4 regions of the Kitasatospora sp. NPDC049285 genome follow, and region 1 is predicted to be linked to each of the others. Evidence: riboswitches for the same ligand, from Rfam matches in the RefSeq annotation. Region 1 holds a riboswitch; each other region holds the start of a gene.
The links. A riboswitch is a leader RNA that binds a small molecule or an ion and turns the genes downstream of it on or off. The one in region 1 is predicted to bind cyclic di-AMP.
Positions count from the first base shown of each region.

Region 1 (4,181 bases):
CGCCCGGACCACCGGAGGCCCCGCCATGACGGACACCGCGACGCAGCCGCAGACGCCGACCGACCCGCAGCTCGACACCCCGGTCGCGGCCGGCCTGCCGCTGCCCGCCGCCACCGTGCGCTCCCGGGTGCACATCCCGCTCGGCTTCGGCGACGGCTACCAGGTCGAGGCGGAGGTGTTCACCTTCCGCGGCCTCGCCGACGGCGCCGAGCACCTCGCACTGGCCCTGGGCGAGCCGTCCACCGAGCCCGGCGCCCCCGCCCCGCTGGTGCGCCTGCACTCCGAGTGCCTCACCGGCGACGTCTTCGGCTCGGCCCGCTGCGACTGCGGCCCGCAGCTGCGCGAGTCCGTCGAGAAGATCGCCGAGGCCGGCGGGTACCTGCTCTACCTGCGCCAGGAGGGCCGCGGCATCGGCCTCTACAACAAGCTCGACGCCTACGCCCTGCAGGACACCGGTCTCGACACCTACCAGGCCAACGCCGCGCTCGGCCTGCCCGAGGACGGCCGCGACTACACCGCCGCCGCCCAGATGCTGACCACCCTCGGCGTCCCCGCCGTCCGCCTGCTCAGCAACAACCCCGACAAGGCCGCCCAGCTCACCGCCCTCGGCATCACCGTCGCCGACCGCGTCCCCACCGGCGTCCACGCCTCCCCCAGCAACCTGCGCTACCTGCGCGCCAAGGTCGAGCACACCGGCCACTCGATCCCGCTCGCCCGTCTGGTCGGCTGACACAGGCCGCCGACCAGACGGGGCGCGGGGACTAGCCCGCCTTCCAGAAGCGCACCGAGTCGATGGCGATGTCGGCCGAGGAGCCGACCGCCGCGGTGGTGCCGCCGAGCGAGGTCTCGGACTGCAGCACCCAGTGCATCGGGGTGTTCGGCACCCGCGAGGTGGAGTGGCCGATCAGCTTGCCGTCCAGGTAGAACTTCAGGTCGTTCGCCTGCCACTCGATCCGGCTGGTGTGCCAGGCGCCCGCCACCGGGACGTTGGCGTTGAAGGCGTCCTGGTCGCTGCCGGCCGTCGCGCCCTGGCGGTGCATGAACGCGCCGACGTTGCCGCACAGGTCGCCCTCGGGGAAGTCGACCTCCCCGTCACGCGGCCAGGTGTAGGAGTCCGGCCAGAGCAGCCACGCCACCTTGTAGCCGGTCGCGCAGGTGGCCTTCCAGGTGACCTCGTAGGTGCCGTAGGTGGTGTTCTGCGGCAGCTTCGGCGTGGGCGCGGCGACCCAGGTGCCGCCGCTGTCCCGGTTCAGGTGGATGTTCATCTGCCCGTTCGCGATGGACAGCGTCTTGGCCGGGTTGTAGGTGCCGTTCTTCGAGGTGTCCTGCCAGCCGGACGGGTAGGCCCACCACTTGGCGTCCACCGCGGACGGCAGCCCGGTGCAGTGGCTGGTCTGCAGCGGCCCGTTGGCGCTGCAGCCGGTCCAGCTGCCCAGCGGCACCGATGCGGAGCTGAAGTCGTCCTCCCAGGTCGGCGTGCCCGCGCCGGCGCCGCCGGTCGGCGCGGGAGGCGTCGTCGCGGTCGGGCTCGGCGTCGCGGTCGCGGCCGGGGTGGTGGCCGCGGGCGCCGGCGCCGAGGCGCTGGCGGTCGGGCTGGCGAACGGCGACTGGGCCGGCAGCGGACTGGTCGCGGCCGCCGTCGGGGTCGGCGTCGGTGTCTGAGCCGGGGTCGGTGTCTGAGCCGGAGCCGATGTCGTGGCGGACGCCGTGGCGGCCGGGGTGGTCGCGGTCGGGGTGGTCGTGGGCGCCGCGGTGGGGGCCCAGGTGCGGTACTTGCCGGCGCGGTAGTGGCCGGCGGCGTCTGCCGTGCCCGGGCTGGCCAGCGCGAGCGCGGCGACGGCCAGGCCGGTCGCGGCGGCGACCCTGGCAGGTGTGGCGGAGAGGCGCATGGTTGTCATCCTCGGCGACGCCTACGAGGTGAGCTGTCGGGTTCGGGCCGCACGAGTGGCCCGGCCGTCTGTGGAACGGCTTCACCCCGAGCCGCGACCGTCCGCGGGAATGCGGGGGCCGGGCGTACTGACCTGGTTCCCCCGCTCCCGTCCGTTCCGTAGCTCGGTGTGCCGCAGCCGGGTGGACGGGATTCGGCGTCCCGGCCGCGGTGCCCGCTCGGTGGCGGGCGCCCGTGCAGGCTAGCCGCAGGACGCGTACAAGACAATTGCCGGTCCGGTCGACGTGCCCGACGCGGGGCCGGACCGCATCCTGGATGCACCCCGACGGAGGAGGTGCCCGATGACGGCGCGGCAGCGGAGAGGGCGGCGGCCGTGAGTGCCGCGGTGGCGGTGACGGTGGTCGGCGCCGGACCGTACGGGCTTGCGGTGGCGGCGCATCTGCGGGGGCGGGGAGTGCCGACGCGGGTGTTCGGCGAGCCGATGGGCAGCTGGCGGGCGCGGATGCCGATCGGGATGTTCCTGAAGTCGACCCCGGCGGCGTCGAGCATCTCGTCGCCGCGCCCCGGGTTCGGCTTCAACGACTTCCGGCGGGCGCACGGCGAGCGGCCGGTCGGCGCCCGGTACCCCATTCCGGTGGCGGAGTTCATCCGCTACGGCGAGTGGTTCCAGCGCCAGTGCGTGCCGGACGCCCAGAACAGCGAGGTGGTCTCGGTCACCCCGGAGGCCGGCCGGTTCCTGGTGCGGCTGGCGGACGGTGAGTCCTTCGAGTCCCGCGCGGTGGTGCTGGCCACCGGGTTCCCGCCGTACGCCTGGATCCCGCCGGTGCTGCGCCCGCTGCTGGAGGCGGGCGCAGCCTCGCACTCCAGCGCGCTGACCGACCCGGCGGCGTTCGCCGGGCGGCGGGTCGCGGTGGTGGGGGCGGGGCAGTCCGCGCTGGAGGGGGCGGCGCTGCTGAGCGAGGCGGGGGCCAGCCCGGTGGTGGTGGCGCGCCGGGAGCGGCTGCTGTTCGGCGCGCCGCCGCCGGTCGACGGCGGCGCGGACCGTCCGCTGGCGACGCGGCTGCGCAGCCCGGTCTCGCCACTGGGCCCTGGCTGGCCGCTGATGGCGTTCAGCCGGGCACCGGCCGCCTTCCGCCACCTGCCCGACGGGACCCGGGAGCACTACGTCCGGACGGTCCTCGGCCCGGCGGGCGCCTGGTGGCTGCGCGAGCGGGTCGACGGGGTGCTGCCGGTGGTGACCGGCCGCGAACTGGCGGGCGCCGACCTGAACGGCGCGGTGCGGCTGTCGCTGACCGGGCCGGGCGGGCCGGTCGAGGCCGACCACGTCCTGGTGGCGACCGGTTTCCGGGTGGACGTCTCGCGGCTGGCGATCCTGGACCCGTCCCTGCGCGCGGCGGTGCGCACCCACGCGGGCGCGCCGCGGCTCTCGGCCGGCTTCGAATCCTCGGTGCCGGGGCTGTACTTCACGGGCCTGGCCGCCGCGGACGCCTTCGGCCCGGTGATGCGCTTCGTCTGCGGCACCGGCTTCGCGGCCGGCCGCCTGTCCCGCGCGCTTGCCGCACGGCGGTCCCGACCCGCCGCCTGACGCGCTCGCCCCGGCTACGCGCTCGCTCCGTCGGCTCAGCCGTGCGACCTGCCGGCGACGGCCCGGACCCGGTGGGCCACGCCGTGGATCAAGGAGGCGGCGCTGCGGGTGATCTCCACGGCGACCGGGACGGGGTCGTCGCGGCAGGCCCAGGCGCGGACGGTGCCGCGGCGCGGGAGGACGTCGCGCGGCGGGCGGCGGTCCTGCCAGGCGTTGGCGGCGGCGGAGAGCAGGTCGAGGCGGCCGACCTTGAAGCTGCGCACCAGTTGCGCGCCGGGCGGGACGTCGCGTCCGGTGAGCCACAGGTGCAGGGCGCGGACCACGTCGACGCCGCCGGTGGTCTCGAACAGCCGGAACTGGGCGCCCTGGCGGGGGTTGAAGTCGACCAGCTTGTAGCGGCCGTCGCGGCGGTCGTAGCGCCAGTCCAGGTCGGCGATCCCGCTGTAGCCGATGGAGCGGCACAACCGGGCGGCGAGTTCGGCGAGTTCGGGGTTGGGCAGCGAGCGGGCCAGGGTGGTGAAGCCGCCGCCGGGAGGCCAGTCGCGCTGCTTGAGGCCGGTGAAGACCGCCAGCGGTTCGCCGTCGCGCCCGCAGGTCAGGTGGGTGAACCAGTCCTCGGAGTGCTCGCGCGGCACGTACTCCTGGGCGAGGACGGAGAGTTGCCCGTCGGCGCGGGCCAGGGCGCGCAGTTCGGCCTCGTCGCGGACC
Region 1 is NZ_JBFAQR010000001.1:116,139-120,319, reverse strand. It holds gene ribA (GTP cyclohydrolase II) at 95-730, shown strand; gene AB0K51_RS00530 (glycoside hydrolase family 16 protein) at 762-1,889, opposite strand; cyclic di-AMP (ydaO/yuaA leader) riboswitch at 1,893-2,068, opposite strand; gene AB0K51_RS00525 (FAD-dependent oxidoreductase) at 2,262-3,473, shown strand; gene AB0K51_RS00520 (ATP-grasp domain-containing protein) at 3,509-4,181, opposite strand, start outside.

Region 2 (4,181 bases), on a different contig from region 1:
CGGCACGAACGCGTGGCTGCCGGTGTCGCGGACCACCACGCCCTCCACCACGGTGCCGCGCGAGGCGTTCAGCAGCATGTGGAAGTGCAGCCCGTACCGGCCCAGCACCGGCTCGGTGACGGGCTGTCCGTTCCAACTGTCCTTGCCGGCCGAGCGCGGGCCCATCCAGCGGATCGCCGCGTGCCGGACGTCCGCCGGGCGGCTCGACGTGACGTGGACGTGCGCCCGGCCCTGCTCGGTGCCCTCGATCCGGACGTTGCGGGTCAGGTTGAGCACCTCCGCGCCGAGCGTGAGCCCGCCACCGAGCGCGACCCGCGGGTGGGCGTGCTGCAGCGGCGCGTCCAGGGTGACGGCGGCGCCGTCGATCGCCTTGACGGTGCACAGGTCGTAGGCGGTGGAGAAGTCGGCGGTGTCGGGCGGGGCGGTCGGGGTGACGGCGAGTTCGTCGCCGACCTGCCAGCCCTCCGGCGCGGCGGCCAGCCGGAGGGTGGCGTCGCCCGGCTTGAGGTCGGCGGCGGCCCGGACCCAGGCGGTGCGCGGCGCACCGTCCAGCCGCAGGTACCCCTGCCCGGTGACCCACAGGCCGGTGTCGGTGTCGACCACGGTCATCCCGCCGCCCTGGAAGCGGTGTTCGTCCACGGACGGGAAGCGCAGGGTGTGCACGGCCGCGCCGCTCGGGGCGAGCGCGAGCGAGCCGCGGACCTCCACGTTGCCGGCGCTGGCCAGGGTCACCGAGCGGTCCTTGGCGAAGACCAGCGAACCGCCGGTGTCCACCAGCAGCGAGCCGACCTGCACGTCGGTGTCGAGCAGCACCCGGTCGGTGATCCGCACCGCGCTCTTCGGGCCCGGCAGCTGCCCGCCCCAGCCCTTGGCGTCCGACCACTTGCGGCCGCCCTCGTCCACCGGCGGCGCCGGCGGCAGCGGCGCCGGGCTGGACGGCGGCGGCGCGGCCGGGCTGCTGTTGCTCATGGCACCGTGCTGATGGTCGCTCATGCTCGGCAGCGCGACGGGCGTCTGGACCACACCTCCGGCCAGCGACCCGCGCAGCGCCACTCCCCCGCCGACCGCGGCCACCGTCCCCGCCGCCAGCCACCCCAGTAACCGCCGCCGCCCCACCACCGGCCGCCGATGCCGCCCGCCGTCCTGCTGCCGCTCCACCGCCGCCGCCCTTCCGGGGCCCGCTACCCCGACTCAACTCGAGGGCAGCATAGGCAGAGGAGGTGTCGAAGCCACGCATCTCGGCATCCGAGTAAGCATCCTGACGTAGCGTCAGGCACGTGCGTTCGAGAACGCATCGGGAGCGAGCCGGAATTCCGGAAAGGCCTTGCGATCAGAGGGAGATTATCCACCAAACATCGGCAAAACCATCCAAAACGTCCGCCGATCCACTCGCACCGAACACTCACCAAAGCCACCATAAGGCATGGATCAGAACGTAAGGTGACAAACGGGACACAAGATCGGCCGACCCCTGACGCGAAAACAGATTCCGGACCACCCATCGGAGTTCGCCGGAAATTCCTTGATCGCCATTCCGAAAGAAAGTGACCCCCCTCACAGCCATTTGCGAATTGCTCTTGACTCCGCTTAATCTCCTGCCCACGTTCGTGGTCACACGGACCCAGTTCGCCCGGAACGCCGAGTCCTGCCGCCGGGTGCGCTGGCATTGCGATACGCACCACGGCAGGGGCGGGGGAACCAGGTAAGTCGCCCGGGAGTGGTCGAAGGCCGCTCCGGGGCTTGGGGTGAAGCCGTGCACGCCGTCAGGTGTGCGCGGCCGGGCAACTCCAGCCCGAATCCGACAGCTCACCTCGCAGGCGTGGGAGAGGAACGCTTCTTCATGCTGCCCATCAGCGCCAAGCGCGCCCGCCGCCTGATCGCGACCACCGGCGTCGTCGGCATCGGCCTCACCGTTCCCTGCCTGGCCTCCGGCTCCGCCTCGGCCGCCTCGGTGTCGACCTGGGACAAGGTCGCGCAGTGCGAGTCCAGCGGCGACTGGTCGATCAACACCGGTAACGGCTTCTACGGCGGCCTCCAGTTCACCAACAGCACCTGGGCCGCCTTCGGCGGCACGGCGTACGCCTCGCGCGCCGACCTGGCCACCAAGGACCAGCAGATCGCCACCGCCGAGAAGGTGCTGGCCGTGCAGGGCCCCGGCGCCTGGCCGGTCTGCTCGATCCAGGCGGGTCTGACCAAGGGCGGCTCCGCCCCGCAGGTCGACACCTCGGCCGGCCAGAGCGCGGCCAAGACCCAGCAGCCCAAGGCCCAGCAGCAGGCCCCGGCCGCCGCCCCGCAGGCGAAGGCCGAGACCAAGCCGGCCCAGCAGCCGCAGCAGCCGGCCGCCCAGCCGCAGCAGAGCACCCAGGCCGCCGAGACCTACACCGTGGTCGCGGGCGACTGGCTGTCCACCATCGCGCAGAGCCACCACGTGGACGGCGGCTGGCAGAAGCTGTACGACCTGAACCGCTCCCTCCTGACCGAGGGTCCGGACATGATCTACCCGGGTCAGCAGCTCTCGCTGGGCAACGTCGCGACCGCCTCCGCCCCGGCCGAGCAGTCCACCAAGTCGTCGTGGAACGGCTCGCACGACTCCTGGAACAACGGCTCCTCGCACCAGGGCACCGGCAAGAACACCACCCAGAGCACCGGCTCCACCGCCGCCGCCAAGAGCAGCACCGCCAAGGCGAGCACCTCGACCATCGCGGCGAGCACCACCAAGTCCGCCACCACCACCGCCTCCGCGGTGACCGGTTCCAAGGCCGCCGCGGTGAACTTCGCGCTGTCCAAGGTCGGCCAGGCGTACGTCTACGGCGGTACCGGCAACGGCGGTTGGGACTGCTCGGGCCTGACCCAGGCGGCCTTCCGCCAGGCCGGCATCAGCCTGCCGCGGGTGGCCGCCGACCAGGCGGACTACTCGACCCGGGTGTCGCTGGACAACCTGCAGCCGGGCGACCTGCTGTTCTGGTCCAGCAACGGCGCCAACTCGGGCGTGTACCACGTGGCGATGTACGTCGGCGGCGGCAAGTACGTCGAGGCGGCCAACCCGAGCGCCGGTGTGCGCACGGAGACCATCGCCAACTGGGCGCCGGACTTCGCCGGCCGGGTCTGACCCGTCCGCCCACCCAGTGCCTGACGCGGGCCCGGCCCGCGCCTGATGCACCGCTGCCCTCGGGGACCCTGGTCGGCTCCGGGGGCAGCGGCCTATGCTCGGCCGGACGGACCTGTCCCGAGCGTTCAGGAGCGACCCGATGGCCAAGGTGACGATCTCGCTCGACGCGGACCTCGCGCTCGAGGTGATGATGCGGGTCGGCACGACCAGTCCGCAGGACGCGGTGGAGCTGGTGGTGCGCGACTACCTCTCGACCGGCAGGCGCACCGAGGCGATCACCGGCAACGACCGGGAGAACGAGCGGTTCACCGGTCCCGCGCCGCAGGCCGACCAGGGCTGACGCTCCGTCAGGGAACACGCACCTTTTACACAATCTCCGGCACCGTCAAGGAACTTACCGTCTAGTAAGTTTACTGCCGAGTACCTACCCTTGGCGGACCCCCACCACCCAAGGGAGTCCGCTCATGGCACATCCCCTCGCCCGTGCCGGGCGCACTGAACACCTGATCGACCGCGTGCCGGTCCGGACCGTCCGCTCCGGCGGGCGGGTGGTCGAGGCGCACAGCCCCCACCTGGTCGCGCCGCCGGAGACCGGCAGCCTCGCCGACCTGCCCTTCCGCAACGCGCAGGAGGACCCGGCGGCCCGGGTCGCCAGCAGGCGCCGGGCCGACGGCGGTTGGGAGCACCTGACGGCCCGTCAGTTCGCCGACCAGGTGGCGACCACCGCGCGCGGACTGGTCGCGGCCGGGGTGCGGCCCGGCGACCGGGTCGCACTGATGTCGCGCACCCGGTACGAGTGGATGCTGCTGGACTTCGCGGCCTGGTCGGCCGGCGCCTCGGTGGTGCCGGTGTACCCGACCTCCTCGGTCGAGCAGGCGGAGTGGATCGTCCGGGACTCCGGCGCGGTGCTGGCGGTCGCGGAGGACGCCGAGACCGCGGAGGTGCTGACCGTCGCGATCGCCCGCACCGGCGGGACGGTCCCGCTGTGGCGGCTCGACGAGGACGCCGTCGGCGCCCTCGCCGAGCTCGGACAGGCGGTGCCGAACGCCGAGTTGGAGCGGCGGCGGGCGGC
Region 2 is NZ_JBFAQR010000021.1:14,207-18,387, forward strand. It holds gene AB0K51_RS16020 (hypothetical protein) at 1-1,158, opposite strand, end outside; cyclic di-AMP (ydaO/yuaA leader) riboswitch at 1,665-1,835, shown strand; gene AB0K51_RS16025 (transglycosylase family protein) at 1,841-3,109, shown strand; gene AB0K51_RS16030 (hypothetical protein) at 3,249-3,449, shown strand; gene AB0K51_RS16035 (AMP-dependent synthetase/ligase) at 3,574-4,181, shown strand, end outside.
Region 2: it holds a riboswitch for cyclic di-AMP, as region 1 does, so the genes downstream of both, AB0K51_RS16025 (transglycosylase family protein) here and AB0K51_RS00530 (glycoside hydrolase family 16 protein) in region 1, are expected to answer to the same signal.

Region 3 (4,181 bases), on a different contig from region 1:
CGACGAACTTGAGGTCACCGCCGTCCGCCAGGTTCTCGACACCCTCGATGCCGGTGATGTCCGGCTGGCCCAGCACGTCGATCTGGCCCTCGTCGACGGCCTGCGTGTAGAAGCGCGGAAGCGCGTCGTTGACGGCCTCCTCCAGCACGGCGCCACGGCCGAACCGCTGGTCGATCACCTTGTTCGGGATCTTGCCCTTACGGAAGCCCGGTACGGTGACCTGCTGGTTGATCTTCTTGTACGCCGCGTCGAGGCTGGGCTTGAGCTCCTCGAAGGGCACCTCGACGGTGAGTCGAACCCGGGTCGGGTTCAGAGTCTCGACGGCGCTCTTCACGGTTAGGTCTCCTAGGGGCTTGCGGTCAGGGCGATAGGCGGTTGGGGCTGCATTGCTGTCCGTACTACCGCCAGCGGTCCATCCTACCGGTACCACGAAAGCGACTGTGCCCGGCACCGGCGGCGTTCCGGAAAAGCGGAAGACGACAACAGGGCCCCGCCCGCCGGACGAGACCCTGCCGCACACGGTCGGGGTGACCGGATTCGAACCGACGGCCTTCCGCTCCCAAAGCGGACGCGCTACCAACCTGCGCCACACCCCGTGGTGCCGAGCAGAAGAGTACACGTCGGCCCGCCCCCGACCGGAGCGAAATCCGCGAGCCGACGGCGGCAAAGCGGTGTGCATTCCGCGGCCCCGACCAGGTACGCTAGGCCAGTCCTCACCACCGCCACGGCGGTGCGGGTACGCCTACGCGGGTGTAGCTCAATGGTAGAGCCCCAGTCTTCCAAACTGGTCACGCGAGTTCGATTCTCGTCACCCGCTCCACAGCCCGACGGCCCCGACTGCACCCGCAGTTGGGGCCGTCTGCGTTTCCGCTCGGGCCGTCGGTGTTTCCGCCCGGCAGCCCGAAGGCCCCGCGCAACGCTGCGCGGGGCCTTCGACGGTTACTGCGGGGATCAGACGTTGACGCCGTGGGCGGCCAGGTAGGCGACCGGGTCGATGTCGGAGCCGTAGTCCGGGGTGGTGCGGATCTCGAAGTGCAGGTGCGGGCCGGTCACGTTGCCGGTGGCGCCGGACAGGCCGATCTGCTGACCCGCCGTCACGGACTGGCCGGCCGAGACGGAGATCGAGGAGAGGTGGGCGTACTGGGCGTACTTGCCGTCGGCCAGCTTGATGATGACCTGGTTGCCGTAGGCGCCACCGTTGCCGGCGGAGACCACGGTGCCCGCGGCGATCGCCTTGAGGCTGGTGCCGGTGGAGACCGGGAAGTCGATGCCGGTGTGGTAGCCGCTGGCCCAGTTGGAGCCCGCCACCTTGTAACCGGTGGTGACGCTGCCGGGGGCCGGCGCGACGTAGCCGGAGGAGGCCACCGAGGAGGTGGACGCCTTGGGGGCGGCCTGCACGGTCTTGGCGGTGGAGGTGGTCGACTTCGCCGCGGAGGTGGTCGACTTGGTGGAGCCGGACGCCTTGGCGGTGTCGTTGCTGGACGCCTTCGGGGCCTGCTCGGCCTTCGGGGCGGCCTGCTCGGTCTTCGGCGCGGCGGCGGTCTCCGCGGCCTTGCCGTTGACGGTGAGCTGCTGGCCCGGGTAGATCAGGTTCGGGTTGCCGCCGATGACCGAGCGGTTGTCCTGGTACAGCTTCTGCCAGCCGCCGTCCACCTTCTGGGCGGTGGCGATCTTCGACAGGGTGTCGCCGGAGACGACCTTGTAGTCGTGCGCGGCGGCGGCCGGAGCGGCCTGCGGCGCGGCGGCGGCGGTGTCGGCGACCGGGGTGGCGTCCACCGAGACCTGGGCCCACTGGCGGCCGTTGTCCTGGTGGTCGGTGGTGACGTGCGCGGAAGCGGCGGTCACCGGGAGGCCGACCGCGGCGCCGGCGACGCCGGTGGCGATGGCGATACGGACGAGGGTGGTCATACGCGGCTTGCGGTGCTTGCCCTTGACGGACATGAGCATTCCTCTCCGACGCCTACGAGGTGAGCTGTCGGGTTCGGGCGAGAGTTGCCCGGCCGCAAGCGCGGCTTCACCCCGAGCCGGGGCCCGTGTTCCGGGTCCGGCGACTTACCTGTGGTTCCCCCGCTCCTGCCGTGACTGGGTATCTGGTCGGCACCGGACGGCGGCAGGACTAGGCGTTCCGCTCGGTGGCCCACCCGGACCATTGCCGGGCTGCTGAGGAAGCAAAACCCACGGGTCAGGAGGCTGGCAAGCGCCGAAAAGCCCCGTTCCCAAGATCGGGAAGGGGCTGACGGATCGACAGGTCACGCTCTGCCGAGCGGCCTGCTGCGGTCCGCGCACGGGATCATGACGGTGTGCCTACGAACCCTCTACGCGGGGCGATTTCGGGCACCCTCCGCAGTGCGGTGCGGACGCGGAGTGACGGAACGGGTGACCCTGGTCACCCGCGGGCAGGCCGGTGCGACGGCGCGGGGCGCCTCCCCGTCCGTCGCGGTGTTCCCCCCGGGAGCCGACGGTGCGTCAACCCGCGATCGAGGAGATGGCTTTGGCGACCGAGTTGAGGAACTGCTGGATCGGACCGGCCGCGGTCGACTGGCTCAGCATGAAGCCGAACAGCGCGGCGACGATGAAGTGCCCGCTCTTCAGCTGCTTGTTGCGGATGAAGATGGCGCAGACGATGCCGAACAGGACCAGCGCGGAGACGGAGAAGGCCACCCGGACTCACTTCCTCGGTTCATGGCGGGGACTCGTGTCGGAACCGGAGATGGCTCCAGGCGGAAACCGGCCCCAACCCCCCGTGTCCCCACCAGCCCATCCGGACTCAGTGTGGTCGTTCGTGCGGACTGCGTAAAGGACTTGCCCACAAGCCCGGCGCCGCAACCCGCGCGATGAGACTGATTTTCGCCGACCGTGACCATAGCGGACCGGCCTTGACGGACCGTCGGCGGGCGGCGGACTGCGGGGGCTCTCCCGGCAAACCGGCAGGCAGACCCGCAGGTGATCCATTCCCCGGGTGCCGCAGGAGAATTGGCCGAAGATCAACGTCCCGGGTTGACACTCCGTGGACAGCCCGCGAGCGCCTCCCGCACGGTGCGCCGACCGGCGCGGGCGGGAGTCAGCGACGCCAGACCAGCAGCACGGCGCGGTCGTCGTTGACGTGCTTGGCGACGGTGTCGATGAGCCGGACCGCGGCGCCGGAGCGCCCGGCCACCGGGGCGGTGGCCACCAGCCGGTCCGCCTCGCCCATCAGCCGGTCCATGCCCTCGGCGAGGTCGCGGCCGGGGATCTCCACCATGCCGTCGGTGCACATCAGCAGCAGGTCACCGGGGCCGAGGGTGCCGCGCACCCCTTCGAACTTGGCGCCGTCGTACACCCCGAGCAGCGGGCCCTCGGCCTGCTTGACCTCCCAGTGGCCGGCGCCGGCGAGGCGGTGCATGCCGGGCAGGTGGCCGGCCGACAGCAGCTCGTACTCGCCGGTGTCCAGGTCGAGCACCAGGTGGACGGCGGTGGCGAAGCCCTCCTCCCAGTCCTGGCGGAGCAGGTAGCCGTTGGCGGCGGGCAGGAAGTCGTGGGCGGGCAGCGAGCCGAGCAGGCCGCCGAAGGCGCCGGACAGCAGCAGGGCCCGGCTGCCGGCGTCCATGCCCTTGCCGGAGACGTCGGCGAGCACCGCCTCCAGCACCCGGCCGCCGGGGCCGGTGCGGGCGGCCACCATGAAGTCGCCGGAGAAGGACTGGCCGCCGGCCGGGCGCAGCGCCATGTCGGCGTGCCAGCCCTCCGGGAGCCGGGGGACGCGGCCCTGCACCCGGATCCGCTCGCGCAGGTCGAAGAGCATGGTGGAGCCGCCGCGCCACGGCACGCCGACCCGGCGGCGGAACTGGGCGACCAGCAGCCCGGCGACGCCGACCGCGCCGACCACCAGGGCCGCGCCGGGGGTGACCCCGTAGATGTAGGCGTCGGGGTTGTCGGCCGCGGTCCGCTCCCCGGTGTGCACCAGGGACTCGGTGATCAGCCCGCCGGCCGCGACCGCGTACAGCAGCACCAGGGTGCCGGGGCGCAGCAGCAGGGCGCCGGCCAGGATCGGCAGCACCAGGGCGGTGGGCGGGCACCAGTTGGGGATCCAGACGTTCAGCATGACCAGCAGCGGGACGGCCAGCGCGAGCAGCGCGAAGGCCCACCAGTCGGCGCCGTCGCCGCGGAAGTAGTCCACCCCGGTTCGGCGCAGCCTGCGTCGGGCC
Region 3 is NZ_JBFAQR010000010.1:101,529-105,709, forward strand. It holds gene tig (trigger factor) at 1-334, opposite strand, end outside; tRNA gene AB0K51_RS10125 (tRNA-Pro) at 523-596, opposite strand; tRNA gene AB0K51_RS10130 (tRNA-Gly) at 747-820, shown strand; gene AB0K51_RS10135 (peptidoglycan DD-metalloendopeptidase family protein) at 952-1,941, opposite strand; cyclic di-AMP (ydaO/yuaA leader) riboswitch at 1,943-2,099, opposite strand; gene AB0K51_RS10140 (hypothetical protein) at 2,467-2,661, opposite strand; gene AB0K51_RS10145 (PP2C family protein-serine/threonine phosphatase) at 3,062-4,181, opposite strand, start outside.
Region 3: it holds a riboswitch for cyclic di-AMP, as region 1 does, so the genes downstream of both, AB0K51_RS10135 (peptidoglycan DD-metalloendopeptidase family protein) here and AB0K51_RS00530 (glycoside hydrolase family 16 protein) in region 1, are expected to answer to the same signal.

Region 4 (4,181 bases), on a different contig from region 1:
CCCGGAGCTGTCCTCACCGATGGTGGAGCAGCTGCTGTACGAGCGCCTGCACCTGTACGTCCAGCCGGACGGCGACCCGTTGGCGTACGGCGCGGCGGTGCGGCTGCTGATCGACCGTCAGCGTACGGCGCGGCGGCTGAACGCCAAGCGGTGGGAGCGGCTGCACGAGGAGGCCGACTGGCAGGGCGAGCTGCTGGCGGGGCTGCTGCGGCGCTCGGACCTGGTGACCTGGCCGCGGCTGTACGCGTTGCTGCTGCGGGCGGACGGGGTGCCGGAGTGGGACCTGGACGCGGTGCGGGTGTGGCTGGACGGCTTCCGGGAGTTCACGCAGGAGGAGCGGCAGGCGGCGTTCGAGCAGGTGCCGGGCCTGGAGCCGGGCGACGCGTGGAGCCCGGAGCGGATCCGGGTGGTGGGGATGGCCACCGACGGGGCGCGGCGGCTGCTGGAGCAGGGCCTGATGCACCGCTCGTACCGCAACCTGGCCGAGCTGACCGCCCGCGGGCTCCCGATGCCGGCCGAACTCGCCGGTGACTTCGAGGGGTTCGAGGCGGCGGTGGCCGAGGCCGCGATCGACCTGTGCGGCGAGTGGACCGTCCCGGGCCTGGCCCGCCTGCTGCTGGAGGAGTACCCGGACCTGGCGCCGGAGGACTACGTGCCGGGTCCGGCCCAGCGGGAGGCGTTCGCGGACCTGGCGCCGGAGGAGTACCTCCCGGGCCAGGCCGAGCGGGACGGGCTCCCGGGCCTGGACCCGGAGGGATAGCCGGTCAGGCGGCGGTGCCTACGGCTGGAGGCCGTGGGCGGTGAGCCACGGGAGCGGGTCGATCGGGGCGCCCGCGGCGGGGCGGACCTCCAGGTGGAGGTGGGGTCCGGTGACGTTGCCGGTGGCACCGACCGCGCCGAGGACGGTGCCGGCGGTGACCTGGCCGGACGGGGTGGCGATCTGCGACAGGTGGCAGTACCAGATCTCGGTGCCGTCGGGCAGGGTCTGGATGACGCGGTAGCCGTAGGCGCCGGACCAGCCGGCCGAGGTGACGGTGCCGGCGGCGACGGCGGCGACGGGGGTGCCGGTGCGGGCGGTGAAGTCGAGGCCGGTGTGCAGCAGCGCCCAGTGGTCGCCGGACTGCGCGAAGTGTGCGGTGAGCTGGTAGTCGGCGAGCGGGAGGGCGTAGGCGTCGCGGTGCGTCCCGGCCTGCTGGGCGGCCCGCTTGGCCTCGGCCTCCTGGGCGGCGGCGACCCGGGCGCTCTCGTCGGCCGCGGTGCGCTGGCCGTCGGCCTGCTGCTGGATGCGGGCGGCGAGGGCGAGCCCGGGGTCGGCGGCCAGCAGGCCGTCCGACGCCTCGTCAGCGGCGGTCACGGCGGGTGCGGCGGGTGCCGGGGCGGCGGCCTGCGCGGGGGCGGCGGCGAGTCCGGTGGCGCCGAGCGCGGCGGTCATCGCGGCGGCGCCGAACAGCGGGGCTGCTCCGGCGCGGGACTGGCGGGGCAGGCGGTGCCGGACGGCGTCCTGCTCGGCCGGGTGGTCGAGCAGCCGGGTGCCGGTGCTCTCGGTGTAGGTCGACGCCACGGGGGCGTGCTCCTTCCTTCCCTGTCGCCGACCGGGTTAGCTGACGGGTTCGGAGGTGGAAGGTCTCCTACGGTCGGGCCCGAGGGCCGTTCCGATTCACCCCGGTGGAAGGTGGTTCCCCGGCTCCTGGGCGGCCCGGTGAAGGGCGTGCCCGGTTGGATTAGGCGTGGCGCACGGTGCCGCTTGGTTACGGCGTTGCCGACCGCGCTGCGTTATCAAACGTTAATCCTATGGACCCCATGATTCCAAGCTCCTACCGAGGGGCTGTGAAACTTTCCTGACGACCTATGGGTGATTTGTGACGGTTTACCAGAAGCCCCCACCGCCGGCATGACGGACCGTGACGGCGGAGTTGAGTATCCGTGCTCACGACCCGGGCCGACCGCGCCCCGACCCTGGTGCCATGACCGCACCGATGCCCCACCGGACCACCGCGGCGTTCTACCTCCAGGCCGCCGCCTCCTTCGTCCTCGCCACCGTCGCGCTCGTCGTCGGGATCGCCTACCTGCCGGTGAACGCCTGGATGCGCGCGTTCCTCGCCGTCGGACTGCTCTTCGAGATCACCTCCGCGTTCACGTTGGCCAAGGTGATCCGCGACCGCCAGGACGAGGGGGCGCTCACCAGCCGGGTCGACCAGGCCCGCCTGGAGAAGCTGATCGCCGAACACGACCCCTTCAAGGTGGACGGCATCTGACCGCACCCGCCGACCGCCGTTCCGGCGGGCCTCCAGGCCTCCGCCACCTCCAGGACTTGACGGCTAAGGCTATTAGCCTTAGCTTTATGGCTATCGGCAGTCAGCCGAACCCCGGAGAGCCCGGACCAGCCAGGAGGCCCGCCATGAACAGCACCCTCGGCACCACCCAGTACCTCGACGTCACCGGCGGCACCCTCGCCTACGACGACACCCCGGGCGACGGCGTCCCGGTGGTCCTGCTCCCCGGCATGCTCGACTCCCGCCGGGTCTACCGGTTCCTCGCCCCGCTGCTGAGCGCGGCCGGCCACCGGGTGGTCACCATGGACCTCCGCGGCATGGGCGAGACCTCCACCGGCTTCGCCGACTACAGCCCGGCCGCGATCGCCGACGACCTGGTCGCCCTGCTCGCCCACCTGGACCTGCGCGGCGCCGTGCTGGTCGGCAGCTCGTACACCGGTGCCACCGTGGTGCGCGCCGCCACGCTCGCCCCGGAGCGCACCGGCGGCGTGGTGCTGATCGACGCCTTCGTCGAGAACCTGCCGCTGAACGCCTTCCAGAAGGCTCTGTTCGGGGTCGCCGGGCCGGTCATCGGCGCCTTCCCCGGCATCTGGAGCCCGATGCAGAAGTTCTACTACCCGAAGGGCGCCCGCCCGGCGGACTTCGACGACTACCGGGCCTCGCTCGGCGCGATGCTGCGCGAGCCGGCCCGCAAGGCCGCGGTGGCCGGGTACCTGCACGGCAACTCCGCGCCGATCGGCTGGTGCGCGGAGGTCACCGCCCCCGGGCTGGTGCTGATGGGCGCCAAGGACCCCGACTTCCCGAAGCCGGAGGTGCTGGCCGACCGGCAGGCCGCGGCGCTGAAGGGCCGCAAGGTGATGATCGAGGACGCCGGCCACTACCCGATGGCCTCGCACCCGCAGCTCGTCGCCGACGCCCTGCTCGCCTTCCTCGGGAAGATCGCCTGATGCCCCGCGCCGGACTCTCCACCGCCGCCGTGGTGGACCACGCCCTCGACCTGATCGATGCTCAGGGCGCCGAGGCGCTCACCCTGGCCGCGGTCGCCGCCAAGGCCGGGGTGGCCACCCCCTCGCTGTACAAGCACGTCTCGGGCGGTCTCGCCGAACTGCGCCGGCTGGTCGCGGTGCGGACCACCGACGACCTGACCGAGCGGCTGGCGGCGGCCGTGCTCGGCCGCTCCCGGGAGGCGGCGGTGGCCGCGCTGCTCACCGCGTACGCCGGGTACGCCGACGAGTTCCCGCGGCGGTACGCGGCGCTGCCCCAGGCGCCGGACCCGGACCCGGAGTTGAGCGCGGCGGGCGGACGGCTGGTGGAGGTGCTGTTCGCGGTGCTGCGCGGGTACGGGCTGGCGGGGTCGGAGGCGGTGCACGCCGCCCGGACGCTGCGGGCGACCGCCCACGGGTACGCCTCGTTGGCCACGGCGGGGGCGTTCCAGCTCGCCGAGGGCCGGGACGTGACGCTGGAGCGCCTGACGGAGGTGCTGGTGGCGGGCCTGGCGCACTGGCCGTCGTGACCTCCCGGCGACTCGCGCGTTCTACCCGGTATGAAGAAGCGCAGCATGCTCGCCTTTGCCTCGCTGGCCGTCGGCGTGGTCGCCTCCCTTGCCGCCCCCAGCGCGCACGCCGCCCCGCACCCGGTCGGCACCGGTCCGCTGACCGACGCGGTCACGGCGCCCGACCTGCCGCTCTCGCCGGACTACCCGGAGTCGGTGGCGCAGGGGCTGACAGGGCAGGCGCCGTCGCTCTGAGCACCTCCGGGACGAGCGGCGCAATCGCCGCATTCCCGCGCGAATCCCCGAACTCGGTGCCGGTTCGAGACCTTCTCGTCATCCTCCGCGCGTAACACTGTCTGTCGGTCGGGAAGTCATACCGATGAAGACCGCCTTCACGGTCGTGACCGACAGCACGG
Region 4 is NZ_JBFAQR010000049.1:36,465-40,645, reverse strand. It holds gene AB0K51_RS25945 (hypothetical protein) at 1-760, shown strand, start outside; gene AB0K51_RS25940 (M23 family metallopeptidase) at 779-1,561, opposite strand; cyclic di-AMP (ydaO/yuaA leader) riboswitch at 1,572-1,738, opposite strand; gene AB0K51_RS25935 (YiaA/YiaB family inner membrane protein) at 1,965-2,255, shown strand; gene AB0K51_RS25930 (alpha/beta hydrolase) at 2,399-3,220, shown strand; gene AB0K51_RS25925 (TetR-like C-terminal domain-containing protein) at 3,220-3,786, shown strand; gene AB0K51_RS25920 (hypothetical protein) at 3,817-4,020, shown strand.
Region 4: it holds a riboswitch for cyclic di-AMP, as region 1 does, so the genes downstream of both, AB0K51_RS25940 (M23 family metallopeptidase) here and AB0K51_RS00530 (glycoside hydrolase family 16 protein) in region 1, are expected to answer to the same signal.